2 regions of the Kitasatospora sp. NPDC036993 genome follow, and region 2 is predicted to be linked to the other one. Evidence: riboswitches for the same ligand, from Rfam matches in the RefSeq annotation. Region 2 holds a riboswitch; the other holds the start of a gene.

Region 1 (7,295 bases), on a different contig from region 2:
GCCCTCGAGCGACGGGGCGTACTTGCCCTTGGTCAGGGCACCACCCTGGCCGGCGAAGTTGTGGCACTGGGCACAGTTGGTGCGGAACAGCTCGCCACCCTTGGCGAGGTCCTCGGGGTTGGTCGAGGTGTACTGCTCCTCCTTGGGGGTCACCGGGCCGGGACCGAGGGAGGCGACGTAGGCGGCGAGCTGGTCGATCTCGGCCTGCGAGTAGATGTTCTTCTTGCGCGGGACCTGGGCGCCGGGCTGCTGGGCCGGCATGCGGCCGGTGCCGACCTGGAAGTCGACAGCGGCGGAGCCGACGCCGACCAGGTTCGGACCGTCACTGCTGCCCTGGCCGTCCAGGCCGTGGCAGGAGGAGCAGCCCACGGCGAAGAGCTTCTTGCCCTCATCGATCGCGAGCGACTGCGCGGCGACGTCGGCCTGCGCCTTGTCGGCGGGCGCGAACGCGGCGTACAGCCCCCCGGTTGCCGCCAGGGCGAGAAGTAGGACGACCAGCGCCGCCAATGGGTGGCGCCGTCGTGCGGAGAGCTTTTTCACGGAATAACCCCGGTGTCAGGATCTGGTCGACTGGTGGGTGCACCCGGCGGCCGGTCTGGCCGGCACGAGGCTGCCTGTCTAGGGCTGCGCGCGCGGTCGGTCGGTGGGAGCGTCGGCACCGGCAGAAGCGGCCCGTCGCCGGTGAGGGCGGGGGCCGCAGCCGGTGGCCAGCGACCTGATCAGCTGGTTACTTGATCAGGTAGATGGTCGCGAACAGGCCGATCCACACGACGTCGACGAAGTGCCAGTAGTACGACACGACGATCGCGGCGGTGGCCTGCTCGTGCGTGAAGCGCTTGGCTGCGTACGTCCGTCCCAGGACCAGCAGGAAGGCGATCAGACCACCCGTCACGTGCAGCCCGTGGAAGCCGGTGGTCAGGTAGAACACCGTGCCGTACGGGTCGGAGGACAGCGAGAGGCCGTCCTTCTTGACCAGCTCGGTGTACTCGAAGACCTGACCGCCGATGAAGACCGCGCCCATGGCGAACGTGAGGATGAACCACGCACGGAGCTTCTTCACGTCACCACGCTCGGCCGCGAACACGCCGAGCTGACAGGTGAGCGAGGAGAGCACCAGGATCGTGGTGTTGACCGAGGAGAAGGGCACGTTGAGGGCGTGGGCCTTCTCGGTCCAGAACTCCGGCCCCTTGACGGAGCGGAGCGTGAAGTACATCGCGAAGAGGGCCGCGAAGAACATCAACTCGGAACTGAGCCAGACGATCGTTCCGACGCTGACCATGTTCGGCCGGTTGACCGATCCGTGCGCGTGCCCGGTTTCTACTGCTGTTGCTGTCGCCACGACGGACATTATGTCGGTCCCTTATTCCGTCTTCACGCCGGGGGGTGTCCCTCGGAGTGTCCGGTGCGTGCGGTATGCCCGCTTGGAGGCCGGTGGGGGGCCCGGACGGGGACTGAGCAGCGGCGTGTCCCTTTTCTGATGGTTCCTCGGAGGAGCCCGAGACCCCCTTGCCCGGCGCGCCGTTGCACGGTCGGAGTAGCCGCAGGAGGTAGGGGGGAGGGGCTCCGGGTCGGCCGTACGGGTGGACTGGCCGGGGTCGGGTGACGGGCCGTCCTCCGGGCGGGTGAGCCGGGGGCGCGGCGGGTTGGCGAGGAACGTGCGCGAGGGGGACTCGGCGGAGGGTGATCGGGAGTAGCATCCGGATCAGGCGAACGTGGTCCGGATCACACTTGAGGGAGCAGGGTCCATGGCGTACACGACCGATGAGACGCTCACCGTCCTCGTCTACAGCGACGACCGCAACACCCGTGAGCAGGTGCTGACGGCGCTCGGCCGCCGGCCCGCCGAGGATCTTCCGGAACTGTCCTACCTGGAGTGCGCGACCACCCCCGCGGTGCTCAAGGCACTGGAGAAGGGGGGCGTCGACCTCTGCGTGCTGGACGGCGAGGCGGTGCCGGCCGGCGGGCTGGGCCTCGGGCGGCAGCTGAAGGACGAGATCTACGGCTGCCCGCCGGTGCTGGTGCTGATCGGCCGGCCGCAGGACTCCTGGCTCGCCGCCTGGAGCCGGGCCGACGCCGCCATCTCCCACCCGGTGGACCCGGTGGCGCTGGCCGGGGCGGCCGCCACCCTGCTGCGGGCGCGGCTGGCGAAGCGGACTCCGGCCGTCCGCTGACCGACGTCCGGTGGGCGAGAAGAGCGGCCGTCGCGGCGGCTCCGCTCGATAGGCTGGCTCCATCCGTACGGACGTCCCCCCGCGCGGGGAACCGACAACAGTGGAGTCAGCCATGGTGAACGTGAACCCTGCGAACGGCGGTAGCGACCCCGTGCAGGTGGTCCGCACCTGGCCGGACCTCCTGGCGGCGCTGTTGCAGGGGGAGGACCTCGACCGTTCGTCCACCGCGTGGGCGATGGACCGGATCATGAGCGGCGAGGCGTCCCCCGTCCAGGTGGCCGGGTTCATGATCGCGCTGCGGGCCAAGGGCGAGTCGGTCGACGAGATCGCCGGCCTGGTCGACGCGATGTACGAGCACGCCGAGCCGCTGGAGATCCCCGGTCCCGCGGTGGACATCGTCGGCACCGGTGGCGACCGGGCGAAGACCGTCAACATCTCCACCATGTCGGCGATCGTCGCGGCGGCCGCCGGCGCCAAGGTGGTCAAGCACGGCAACCGGTCGGCCTCGTCCACCAGCGGCTCCTCGGACGTGCTGGAGAAGCTCGGGGTGGCGCTGGACCTGTCCGCCCGGCGGGTGGCCGAGGTGGCCGAGGAGGTCGGGCTCACCTTCTGTTTCGCGGCGAAGTTCCACCCCTCGATGCGGCACGCCGCCACCGCCCGGCGCGACCTCGGGGTGCCGACCGCCTTCAACATCCTCGGTCCGCTGACCAATCCGGCCAAGGTCAAGGCCCACGCCATCGGCTGCTTCGACACCCGGCTGGCCGGGCTGATCGCCGGGGTGCTGGCCGGGCGGGGCGCGACGGCACTGGTCTTCCGCGGCGACGACGGGCTGGACGAGCTGACCATCACCACCACCTCGCAGGTGTGGGTGGTGCGCGACGGGGTGGTCACCGAGACCTCCTTCGACCCGCGGGACGTCGGCATCGAGCTGGTCGGCATCGAGGCGCTGCGCGGGGCGGACGCCTCGTACAACGCCGAGGTCGCGCGGCGGGTGCTGGCGGGGGAGCACGGGCCGGTGCGGGACGCCGTCCTGCTGAACACGGCGGCGGCGCTGGTCGCGGTCGACCTGGGCGACGCGCCGCTCCCCGAGCAGCTGGCGGCGGGCATGGCGCGGGCGGCGAAGGCGATCGACTCCGGTGCCGCGCAGGACCTGCTGCGGCGCTGGTCGGAGGCCACCAGCCGGATCTGAGACGGCAGTTGGGGAGCCCGGGCCGGCGCACCGGCCCGGGCTCCGGTGCTGTCCGGATGCTGGATGTCCGTTTGACCGACCGCTGGACGCGGCCTAGAGTCTTCGCCAGGTCATGAGTGACAGCGCGAAGCCCCAGCTTGCTGTCCGGCAACCCTCCGTCCGTGGCGGGGTGCCCTGGGTGAGGACCGGGTCGTCACGGCAAACCGTCCGTGCGGCAAGCGCGGACACCCGACGACTAGCACTCCCGGGGGTCCCATACCCCCCAAGGAGTGCGTTCTCATGTCCCTGGCCACCGAAATCTGCGCCCCGCTCGCCGTCCTCGGCTCCGACGTCCAGGTCCCGCTCGCCAGTGGTGAGAAGGTCGGCTACGCGGCGCTCGACTACGCGGCCAGCTCGCCGGCCCTCCAGCGGGTGTGGGACGACGTCGCCGCCTACGCGCCGTACTACGGCAGCGTGCACCGCGGGGCCGGGTACCTCTCGCAGCTGTCCACCGACCTGTTCGAGCAGAGCCGCCGCACCGTCGGCGAGTTCCTCGACCTGCGCGAGGGCGACCAGGTGGTCTTCACCCGGGCCACCACCGACTCGCTCAACCTGCTGGCCGCCGCCGTTCCGGCCGGCACCCGGGTGTTCGCCTTCGAGACCGAGCACCACGCCTCGCTGCTGCCCTGGGCGCACGCCGGACTGGGCGTCACCTACCTGCGCGCGCCGCGTTCGCGGGCCGAGGCGGTGGCCGCGCTGGACGCCGCGCTCGCCGAGGCGCCCGAGGGCCCCAAGCTGCTCTGCGTCACCGGCGCCTCCAACGTGACCGGCGAGCTGTGGCCGGTCGCCGAGCTGACCGCGACCGCCCACCGGCACGGCGCCCGGGTGGTGCTGGACGCCGCCCAGCTGGCACCGCACCACCGGGTCTCGGTGCGCGAGCTGGACGTCGACTGGATCGCCTTCTCCGGCCACAAGATCTACGCGCCGTTCGGCGCCGGCGTGCTGGCCGGCCGGGCGGACTGGCTGGACGCGGCCGAGCCGTACCTGGCCGGCGGCGGGGCGACCAGGACGGTGGCCAGGGAGACCGACGGCTCGGTGGCCGTGCAGTGGCACACCGGTCCGGCCCGGCACGAGGCCGGCTCGCCGAACGTCATCGGCGCCTACGCGATCGCCTCGGCCTGCCGGGCGCTGACCGAGGCCGGCTTCGACGCGCTGGAGGCCCGCGAGGAGCGGCTGGTCGCCCGGCTCACGGCGGGGCTGGCGGAGATCCCGCAGGTCAAGGTGCTCAACCTGTTCGGCGAGGGCTCGGCCCGGGTGGGCGTGCTGTCCTTCGTCGTCCAGGGCTGGAACAGCTCGCACTTCTCGGCCGCGCTGTCCGCCGAGTACGGCATCGGGGTGCGCGACGGCCTGTTCTGCGCCCACCCGCTGGTGCGCACCCTGCTCGGGGACGAGGACGTGGCCCCGTCGGAGTGCGGTGCGCCGGAGCCCTCGCTGCCGGGCGAGCGCAGCCTGAACGCGATCCGGGTGAGCTTCGGCGCCGGGACGCCGGACGAGCACGTCGACCGCTTCCTGACGGCCGTCCGGGAGCTGGTCACGGACGGCGCGAGCTGGAACTACCGCAACGAGGGCGGGCGTTGCGTCGCGACCGTGCAGATCGACAGGGCGCGTCGGGAGGGCTGAGCCCCGAAGGAGAGACCCCGCGCCCCGCTACTCGTCCAGGCCGAGGGCGAAGGCGGCTTCCAGGTCGTGCTGGGAGTAGGTGCGGAAGGCGATCTGGGTCTCGGTGTCGGCCACGCCCGGGACCTTGTTCAGCCGGCCGGGGATGACCTCGGCCAGGTCGTCGTGGTGGCGGACCCGCACCATCGCCACCAGGTTGTAGCCACCGGTCACCGAGTAGACCTCGCTGACGCCCTCGATGGCGGCGATGGACTCGGCGATCTCCGGGATGCGGTCGACACTGGTCTTGATCAGGACGATGGCGGTGATCACGGTTCGGGCTCCTTTGTGAGGTGCCGCCAGCGTATCGGGCGTCAGCCGGGCCGTCGCGGGGGGTGGCGGACCGCGGTACAGGCGTAGAGGAACCCAGCCGAGAAGCCGATCACGTGCACCAGGTAGGCGACCCCGGGGCCGGCCGAGTGCACCGACCACCACTGCAGGGCGAACCAGAGGCCGAGCACCAGCCAGGCGGGGAAGCGCAGCGGCAGGAAGAACAGCAGCGGGACGAGGGTGGTGACCCGGGCCCGAGGGTGGAAGCGCAGATAGGCCCCGAGGACGGCGGAGATCGCCCCGGACGCCCCGATGAGCACCCGGGTGGAACCCGGCGAGTGCGCCTCGGCGAGCGCGAAGCCGTACGTGCTCACGCTTCCGGCGGCGAGGTAGAAGAGGGCGTACCTGACCCGGCCCAGCCGCCGTTCGACGGTGGGGCCGAAGACGTGGAGGAAGAGCAGGTTGCCCAGCAGGTGCAGCCAGCCCGCGTGGAGGAAGAGCCCGGTGAGGACGGACAGGGACGGGTGCTTGCCCGGGGTCGGGGCGGCCGGGCAGCCGGGGACCGGGTCGGGGGCCTCGGCCAGCTGCTCGGCGGTCAGCGGCCGTCCGGCCAGCAGCTCGGCGGGGACGGCGCCCCAGCGCTGCTCGTACCGCTGCTCCGCGCAGACCCTGGCCTGGCCGGTGCCGTACAGCGGGTTGAGGCCGGCCGCCGGGGCGAACAGGAAGACCAGGGTGTTGAGCGCGATCAGGGCGTAGCTGACCACGGGGACGGGCACCGCCGGGCGGTCGCCCCGGGCAGCGGTGTGGTCGGGGGCCGCGAGCGCCATGCGGCCAAGCATCCCTCCGGGCGCCGCAGGTGACACCGTGGTTTACGGCAGGTGGACTAGCCCGGGTGTTCAGGCAACCGGTGGTCGCGACGGCAGCCCCAGGCAATAGGCTTGGGGCGGGCATTCCCGCCTCCCGCCGCCGATGCCGGGGCTCCGGGGGGAGCGCCTGGCCCACGCAGGGATCACCCGAGAGGACCCCCGATGACCGTCCCCGCTCTGACCGCCGAGACGCGCTGGCGCTGCACCCTGTGCGGCAACCTCACCCGCTTCGACGTCACCCGCACCGCGCGGGTGACCGAGTTCCTGCACTTCGACCTGGCCGGCGGGTCCAAGGTCGAGGAGACCGAGGTACTGAGCGAGACCATCGAGTCGGTGCGCTGCCGCTGGTGCAACGCGGTCGACCAGGTCGAGCTGGTGGCCAGGCCTGGCGCCGAGAGCACGGAGGCCGCCGCCGAGCAGGGCTGACCCCGTCGGTGCGGCGGGCGGGTGCGCGGCATGCCCGTCCGCCGCACGGGACAATACAGAACAAGACGCACGGAGCGTGACGACAGGGGCGGCCGCGGCCGTACCCCGCTGGACCAGGATCGGAGCCGAGGACGTGGTGGACGCAGCGAAGGAGCCCGGCGAAGAGCGGGGGCTTCAGCCCGCTGCGGCCGAGGCCCCGGCCGAGCCGGCCCGGGTGGAGGACGGTTCCTCCGAGCCCGCGGTGGAGCGCGCGGCCGAGAAGCTCGACCGGCCGCTGCCGGAGGGCGTGCGCCGGCGCGTGGTCGGGCTGGCCTCGGACGCGCTCGGCGGGCTGCCGCCGGCCGAGCTGCCGCAGAGCCTGCGCCAGTACGTCAAGTTCACCCCGGCGCGGCGGGCCAAGTACGCGGCCACCGCGCTGGCGGCGGCGCTGGAGTCGGAGCCGGCCTTCCGGGTGCGGATAGCGGAGCGGCTGAGACTGGGGCAGCCGGACCTGGTGAAGGCGCTGGAGTCGGGCACCGTTCCGAGCGCCGCCGACCCGATGGACGTCGCGGCCGCCGCCTACCTGGTGCGGTCGGCCGGCTGGAGCCGGCTGGTGGCCGAGGCCGGCGAGGAGGTCGAGCGGGCCGGCGCCGAGGACGCGGCCGCGGAGGCGACCCGGCTGGTGGAGAAGCTACAGGC
Region 2 (7,295 bases):
GCCGCCGGGGTCAACCCCACCGACTGGAAGCACCGCCGGCACGGCTACTTCCTCGGCCAACCCCCGTTCACCCTCGGCTGGGACGTCTCCGGCACCGTCGAGGCGGTCGGCCCCGGCGTCTCGCTCCTCGCCCCGGGCGACGAGGTGTTCGGCATGCTGCCCTACCCGCACGGCGCCGGCGCGCACGCCGAATACGTCACCGGCCCCGCCAGGGCCTTCGTGCCCAAGCCCGCCGCACTGAGCCACGTCGAGGCGGCCGCGCTGCCGCTCGTGTCGCTCACCGCCTGGCAGGCCCTCGTCGACACCGCACGGGTCCGGCCCGGGCAGCGGGTCCTGGTGCACGCGGCGGCCGGCGGCGTGGGGCACGTCGCCGTACAGATCGCCAAGGCGCGCGGCGCGTACGTCATCGGCACGGCGTCCGCCGCCAAGCACGACGTCGTCCGGGGCCTGGGCGCGGACGAGGTGATCGACTACCGCACCGCGGACTTCGTGAAGGAGGCCCGCGACATCGACGTGGTGCTCGACCCGCTGGGCGGGGAGGACCGGCTGCGCTCGCTGGAGACGCTCAGGCCCGGCGGCGTCCTGGTGTCGATCCTGCCCCAGGGCCTGGAGGGCCTGGCCGAACGCGCCGCCGAGCTGGGCGTGACGGCGAAGACCATGATCGTCGAGCACGACCAGGCAGGCATGGCGGCGATCGCCGCCCTCGCCGAGTCCGGGCAGCTGCGCGCGCACGTCTCCGGCACGTACCCGCTCGCCGAGGCCGCCGGTGCCCACGCCGAGGGTGAGACGGGCCGGGTCGTGGGGAAGCTGGTGCTCACCGTCCGCCCGTAGCGGCCGCCCTCCGCACCGCACGGCCCCGTCTGGCGCCGCGCGGTGCGGGCAGGAGGGCGGGTCAGACGTTGCGCAGCGCGTCGGTCAGGTGCTCGGCCGCCTCCAGGACGGCCCGGGAGAGCTGGGCGCCGGGGTGCCGGGTGAGCCGCTCGATGGGGCCGGAGACGGAGACGGCGGCCACCACGCGGTTGGAGGGCCCGCGCACCGGGGCGGACACCGAGGCGACGCCGGGCTCGCGCTCGCCGATGGACTGGGCCCAGCCCCGGCGCCGTACGCCGCTCAGCGCGGTGGCGGTGAAGCGGGCGCCCTGGAGGCCCCGGTGGAGGCGCTCGGGCTCCTCCCAGGCGAGCAGGATCTGGGCGGCGGAGCCGACCTTCATGGGCAGGGTGACGCCGACCGGGACGGTGTCGCGCAGGCCGGAGAGCCGCTCGGCGGCGGCCACGCAGATCCGGATCTCGCCCTGTCTGCGGTAGAGCTGGGCGCTCTCGCCGGTCAGGTCGCGCAGCTGGGTGAGGACCGAGCCGGCCGCGGCCAGCAGGCGGTCCTCGCCGGCGGCCGCCGAGAGCTCGCCGAGCCGGGGGCCGAGGGTGAACCGGCCCTGCAGGTCACGGCTGACCAGGCGGTGGTGCTCCATCGCGACGGCCAGCCGGTGCGCGGTGGGCCTGGCCAGGCCGGTCGCGCTCACCAGGCCGCCCAGGGTGGTGGGCCCGGCCTCCAGGATGCCGAGGATCGAGGTGACCTTGTCGAGCACGCCGACGCCGCTCGTGTTGTCCATGGGTGGGTACTCCAGTCTCAATGCCCGTGAGCGGCGGGTGGGTTCCGCTCACGGACGGCTCCTGGCGGGGAGCAGGGGGGGATCAGCGAGGACGGGCCGGGGAAGTCGGCCGATAGCCTGCGCCGGGCACGAGACGGGTACGCGGAAGGGCCGGGGCGGGAAGCGCCCGGGCGAAGGACAGCACAGAGAGCACCGTGTCTCCTCATCTTTTCCCGCGCCACATTGGCGGCAGGCCGGAGTTGGCACTGACCCCGGACGGCACCGGCGCGTACTTCGGACGCCGGGTCGAACGGGGAGTTGCCGGGGCTTCGTAGGGCCGGTCCCTCCACCCCTCTGGATGATTCGTTGGGAACCATACAAGATTCCCCGGGCTGGTCGCCAAATGGTTTCCGCTCCCGGCCGCGGGGGCGGCGTTGCGCCGACGGCCCGCGGCCCGGTGCGGGAAGAATCCGGCGGGGCGCGTCCGGCTCGGCGAATCCGTCGGGGCGAATCCATCGGGCCGCCCCGAGGAGGTCCGATGAACATCCCCGGTCCCGCGCCCCGCCCGGACGGCGGGACGGGCGCCGTCGCACGGGCCGGCGGCCTGCACGCCTACCAGCTGTGGCTGCACGCCGAGTACGGACCGGTCGTACGGTTCCAGCTGCCCGGCGCCGAGACCGCCGTGTCGATCGCCGATCCGGTGCTGCTGGAGGCCACCGCCCACCTCGACGAGCGGCCGCGGCGGCTGTTCTCGTTCCTGGACCCGCTGTTCGAGACGGGCAACCTCCAGACGCTCCCGGCCGAGGAGCACACCCCGTGGCGTCGGCTGCTGCTCACCACCCTGGCCGGACGGCCCTCGCACGAACGGCACTTGGCCCGTTTCACCTCCCTGGCCACCGGGCTCGCCGACCGCTGGGCCGCCCTGCCCGCCGACCACGCCGTCCGGCTCCAGCGGGAACTCACCGGTGTCTCGCTGCGGATGATCCGCGCCTTCGCCCTGGGCGGCGGGTCCGAGGACCCGACCGGCGGGGTCGACGACCCAACCGGCGTGGCCGAGGACCCGGACGGCGTGGTCGAGGCCTTCGAGGTGGTGCTCACCGACTACCTGGAACGCCTCTACCACGTCCCGTCAGGGCAGGCCCCGGAGCGGCGCGCCGAACGGACCGCCCAAGCGCTCGCCCACCTGCGGAGCACGGTCGACCGGGTGATCGCGGCGCACCGCCCCGGCCTCCCCGGCGACCGCAGCGACCTGATCGGCGCCCTCGTCGAGGCCGGCGAGAGCCCCGCGCGGATCCGCGACACCGTCCTCGCGACGCTGCTGGCCGCCCACCACACCACCGGCGTCGCCGTCTCCTGGACCCTGCACCTGCTCGCCGGGCACCCGGCGGCGGCCGAGCGCGTCACCGCGGAACTCGACCGCGTCCTCGGCGACCGCCCCGCGCCGGAGTACGCCGACCTGCACCGCCTGCGCTACCTGGACATGGCCCTGCGGGAGTCGCTGCGCCGCTACCCGCCCGGCCCCTACGGCGCCCGGCTGACCACCGACCCGCTGACCGTCGGCCGGTACACGGTCCCCGCCGGGGCGGTGGTCTTCTACCCGTTCTGGGCGGTCCACCTGAACCCCGCCTACTGGCCGGAGCCGGAGCGGTTCCGGCCCGAGCGGTTCACCCCGGAGGAGTCGGCCGGGCGTCCGCGGCTGGCCTGGATCCCGTTCGGCCTGGGGCCGCGCAGCTGCGAGGGGGCCGCGCTTGCCAGGGTGGAGGCCCTGGTGCTGCTGGCCGTCCTGCTCAGGCGCTTCCGCTTCCGGCCGGAGCCGGGCCACCGGGTGGTCCCGGTCGAACGGTTCGTCCTGTGGGCCGCCGACGACATCCGGATGCTGGTGACGCCCCGGAGCGGCTCCGGACCCCACAGCCCGGAGCCGACGGCCAGGCAGCCGTAGAACCTGGGCGACTCCCGCCCTTCGCGGCGCCGATGCGAGCGTGCGGACCGCCTGAACCACCGCGCGGACCCACCGGGTGAGCCCGACGGACCAGGTGACGCCGGATCAGGCCTCCTTCCCGGCCCCTCCGACACTCCCGGCCCGTCCGACGCTCCCGACCCCTCCGGCGTTCTCGACCTTGCCGACGCACAGCGCCCAGATGACCAGGGCGTCGATCGCGATCAGGACGACGGCCCACAGCGGGTAGTACGGCAGCCAGAGGAAGTTGGCGAGCATTCCCAGCCCCGCCACGACGACCCCGACGACGCGCGCCCAGAAGGAACCGCTGAAGACCGCCACCCCGGCCACGATCACGACGACCCCGAGGATGAGGTGGATCCATCCCCAGCCCTCGGTGTTCATCGCGTACACGTAGCTGCGGGTGACGATGAGCAGACCGTCCTTGCGAATGGCGGCGGTCCCCTGGAAGACCGCCATCATGCCGGCGGTGATCAGCATGACCCCGGCGAAGATGGTCCACCCGCTCGCGTGCGGGTAGCGCTCGGGGCCCCGGGTGGTGGGGCCGACTCCGGTAGCACTGCTGGCCATGACTCGGGCTCCTTCGGGTGGCAACCGCCTCGCGGGCACGGTGAGACGGGAGGGACAAGCCCCGTATTTCACCGTAAGACCGGACTTTCGGTTCCGCTTGACCTTGACACCGTGACAAGCCCTTCACTGGGTCCGAGGAGGTGGTCCCGATGACCAGCACGAACGAGGACACGGACACGGTGCGGGCGGCGCTCCGCGGGCTGGGACACGGCGATCCGTCGGTCCGGCTCCGGGCGGCACTCGCCGTCGGCACGAGCCCGGACGAGGGGTCCGTCGGCACGCTCGTCGAGCGGTGCGCGGTCGAACCGGAGTTCTCCGTGCGCGAGCTGCTCACCTGGGCGCTCACCCGGCACCCGGCGGCGCTGACGGTGCCGGCGCTGCTCGACGAGGTCCGCTCGGAGCGTGCCCGGGCACGGAGCCAGGCGCTGCACACGCTGTCCAAGATCGGGGACCGGCGGGCCTGGCCGGTGATCACCCCGGCGCTGCTGGCCGACGCCGACGAGGAGGTGGCCAGGTGCGCCTGGCGGGCGGCGGTCGTGCTGGTGCCCGAGGGTGCGGAGCACGGGTTGGCCGTATCGTTGGCGGCCCAGCTCGGGCGCGGCGGACACGAGACCCGGCTGAGCCTCAGCCGGGCGCTGGTCGCGCTCGGGGAGGTGATGCTGCCGGTGCTGGACGCCGCGGCGACGGACCCCGACCCCCGGGTGCGCGCCCACGCGCTCGCCACGGAAGAGCTGTGGCGCGACCCGGACGCGGGGTCCGGGTTCGCGGTCGAGGAGGCGAAGCGCACGGTGGCCCTCGGCGGGGGCGGCCGGGAGGGACGGTAGGCAGTGCTGATCGGCGAGGTCGCGCGGCGGTCCGGGGTCAGCGCCCGGATGCTCAGGCACTACGAGTCGCTCGGCCTGGTGCGGCCGACGGGGCGCACCGACTCCGGCTACCGCCAGTACGCGGAGGAGGACATCCGGCGGATCTTCCACGTCGAGAGCCTGCGGTCGCTGGGCCTGTCGCTGCGCGACGTCGGCCGGGCGCTCGACGAGCCCGGTTTCGCGCCGGCGGAGCTGGTCGACGGCCTCGTCCGCCGCACCCGGGAGCGCATCGCGGCGGAGACGGAGCTGCTCACCCGGCTCCGCCGGATCGGGGCCGCGGAACCGGCGGGCTGGGAGGAGGTCCTGCGGATCGTCGCGCTGCTCCAGGCCCTGGAGTCGAAGAGCCCCAGGGCCAGGCAGCGCGCGGCCCTGTCCGCCGGCGAGGACGTCCCCGTGCCGGTGGAGGCACTGGTCGAGGCCGTGCTGGGCGAGTCGGACCCGAACGTCGCCGGGGCCCTGCGCTGGGCGCTGGCGCAGTCGGGCGGGGACGGGCCGCGCCTGCTGGCGGCGGGTCTCGACTCGCCCTCGGCCGAGGTGCGCGGGCGTGCCGTCCGGTCCATCGCCGAGTTCCCCGACGGGACGGCGACCGCGCTGCTGCGGGAGGCCCTCACCCACCGGGACGTGGCGGTCCGCAGGTGCGCGGCGCTGGCGCTCGGGGCCCGCGGGGTGGCCGAGGCCGTCCCGACGCTCATCGACATGATCGTCGAGGAGGCGAACGACGTCGACGCCGCCGACGCGCTGAGCGCGCTCGCGGGGGACCCGGCGCTGGCGGACCGGATCGCCGACGGGCTCGTCGGCCGGCTCACCGGCGACGGCGCCGGGCCGTCCGCACGCCGGCGGCTGGCCCAGGCGCTGGCGGACATCCCGGGCGCCACCACGTCGCGCGCCCTCGAAGGGCTGTCCCGGGACGAGGACCGTGCGGTCGCGCTGACCGCGGCGTACATTCTCAAGCTGCGCGACGCGCGGTAGGGTCCGTCTTCAAACTCCCGTCGTCCGCCCGGAGGGTGGGCGGGGCGGCGTTGGGGTGCGTGCATCGCAAGGCGGAGGTGGGGGCACCTCCCGGCCGAAGGCTGGGGGCGGAGCCACTGCGGTGGGGGCGCCTCCCGGCCGCCAGGCTGGGGGCCATTGGCGACCGACGACAACGCGGCGAGGTGCGTGCCCTGGGGGTACCTCCCGGCCGAAGGCCGGGGGAGCGTCGTCCCGCAGGCGCGAGTCTGAAGACGGACCCTCCGGAGGCGGCTTCGAGGGGTGGGGGTGGCGTGACGGGGGGCAGGCGGTTCCGTCGGCAGCGGAGGCTCTTCCTCTCGGTGGCGATCGACACCGTCGGCGCCGGTGTCTTCCTGCCGCTGTCGCTGCTGTACTTCGTCACCGTCCGGCACTTCCCTGCGGCCGCCGCGGGCACCGCCGTGACGGTCGGCTCGCTCGCCTCCTTCGCCGTCGTGCCGCTCTGCGGACGGGCCGTCCAGGCGGTGGGGCCCAAGTCCTGCCTGCTCGTCAGCAACGTCCTGACCGCGCTCGGGTACGGCCTCTTCTTCCTGGCGGGGAACCTGTTCACGGTGGCCGCCGCCACCTTCCTGGTGACCGCCTCCGACCGCCTGTACGGGGCCGCCTGGCCCACACTGGTAGCCCGGTTCGCGAAGCCGGAGGAGCTCACCGGGTGGTTCTCCGCGGTCACCGTGCTCAAGACGACGTCGCTGGGCGTCGGCACCCTCGCGGCGACCGCCCTGCTGGCCCTCGCCGGCGGACACGGCCTGGAGATCGCGCTCGCCCTGAACAGCGCGAGCTCCCTGCTCGCGGCCGTCCTGCTGCTGGGGGTCGCGGTGCCGGCCGTCGGGCGGCCCGCGCACCGGGCGGCGAGGTCCGACACCCGGGCGGCGCTCGGGGACCGGCCCTTCGTCTCCCTCGTCGTGTCGCAGACGCTGCTGTCGGCGGCCTGGCTGATCCCGACCGTCGCCTTCCCGGTCTACCTCGTGGAGACCCTCCACCAGGACGCGTACTGGCCCACGGTCGTGGTCGCCGTCCGTTACGCCACCGCCACCTGCCTCCAGATGCCGATCAGCCGGCGGCTCTCCGGCTGGAGCCGGTCGCGGATCCTCCGGCCGGCGATCGGCGCGGTCGCCGTGGCCATCGCCCTGACGGCCACGGTCTCCGCCGTCCCGCCCGCGTTCCAGGGCCCGCTCGCCGTCCTCGTGGCCGCCGTCCTGTCACTGGCCGAGCTGGCCTCGAAGCCCACCGCGGCCGCGCAGGCGGTGGCGATGGCGCCCAAGGGGGACGAGGGGCCGTACATGTCCCTGTTCCAGCTGACCTGGACGGTGTCCTA

What was found. Region 2 has a riboswitch for S-adenosylmethionine ahead of ACZ7C5_RS30255 (IclR family transcriptional regulator). Riboswitches for the same ligand answer to the same signal wherever they lie in the genome.
Positions count from the first base shown of each region.
Region 1: it holds a riboswitch for S-adenosylmethionine, as region 2 does, so the genes downstream of both, ACZ7C5_RS24710 (aminotransferase class V-fold PLP-dependent enzyme) here and ACZ7C5_RS30255 (IclR family transcriptional regulator) in region 2, are expected to answer to the same signal.

Region 1 covers NZ_JBVJRP010000011.1:250,089-257,383, reverse strand. The annotation lists gene qcrC (cytochrome bc1 complex diheme cytochrome c subunit) at 1-540, opposite strand, end outside; gene ctaE (aa3-type cytochrome oxidase subunit III) at 728-1,348, opposite strand; gene ACZ7C5_RS24720 (response regulator) at 1,746-2,171, shown strand; gene trpD (anthranilate phosphoribosyltransferase) at 2,284-3,360, shown strand; SAM riboswitch class IV at 3,469-3,587, shown strand; gene ACZ7C5_RS24710 (aminotransferase class V-fold PLP-dependent enzyme) at 3,640-5,019, shown strand; gene ACZ7C5_RS24705 (Lrp/AsnC family transcriptional regulator) at 5,047-5,328, opposite strand; gene ACZ7C5_RS24700 (rhomboid family intramembrane serine protease) at 5,370-6,152, opposite strand; gene ACZ7C5_RS24695 (hypothetical protein) at 6,354-6,617, shown strand; gene ACZ7C5_RS24690 (NYN domain-containing protein) at 6,832-7,295, shown strand, end outside.
Region 2 covers NZ_JBVJRP010000017.1:148,730-156,024, forward strand. The annotation lists gene ACZ7C5_RS30250 (NADP-dependent oxidoreductase) at 1-831, shown strand, start outside; gene ACZ7C5_RS30255 (IclR family transcriptional regulator) at 893-1,606, opposite strand; SAM riboswitch class I at 1,806-1,950, opposite strand; gene ACZ7C5_RS30260 (cytochrome P450) at 2,124-3,524, shown strand; gene ACZ7C5_RS30265 (DUF7144 family membrane protein) at 3,630-4,112, opposite strand; gene ACZ7C5_RS30270 (HEAT repeat domain-containing protein) at 4,262-4,936, shown strand; gene ACZ7C5_RS30275 (HEAT repeat domain-containing protein) at 4,940-5,944, shown strand; gene ACZ7C5_RS30280 (MFS transporter) at 6,283-7,295, shown strand, end outside.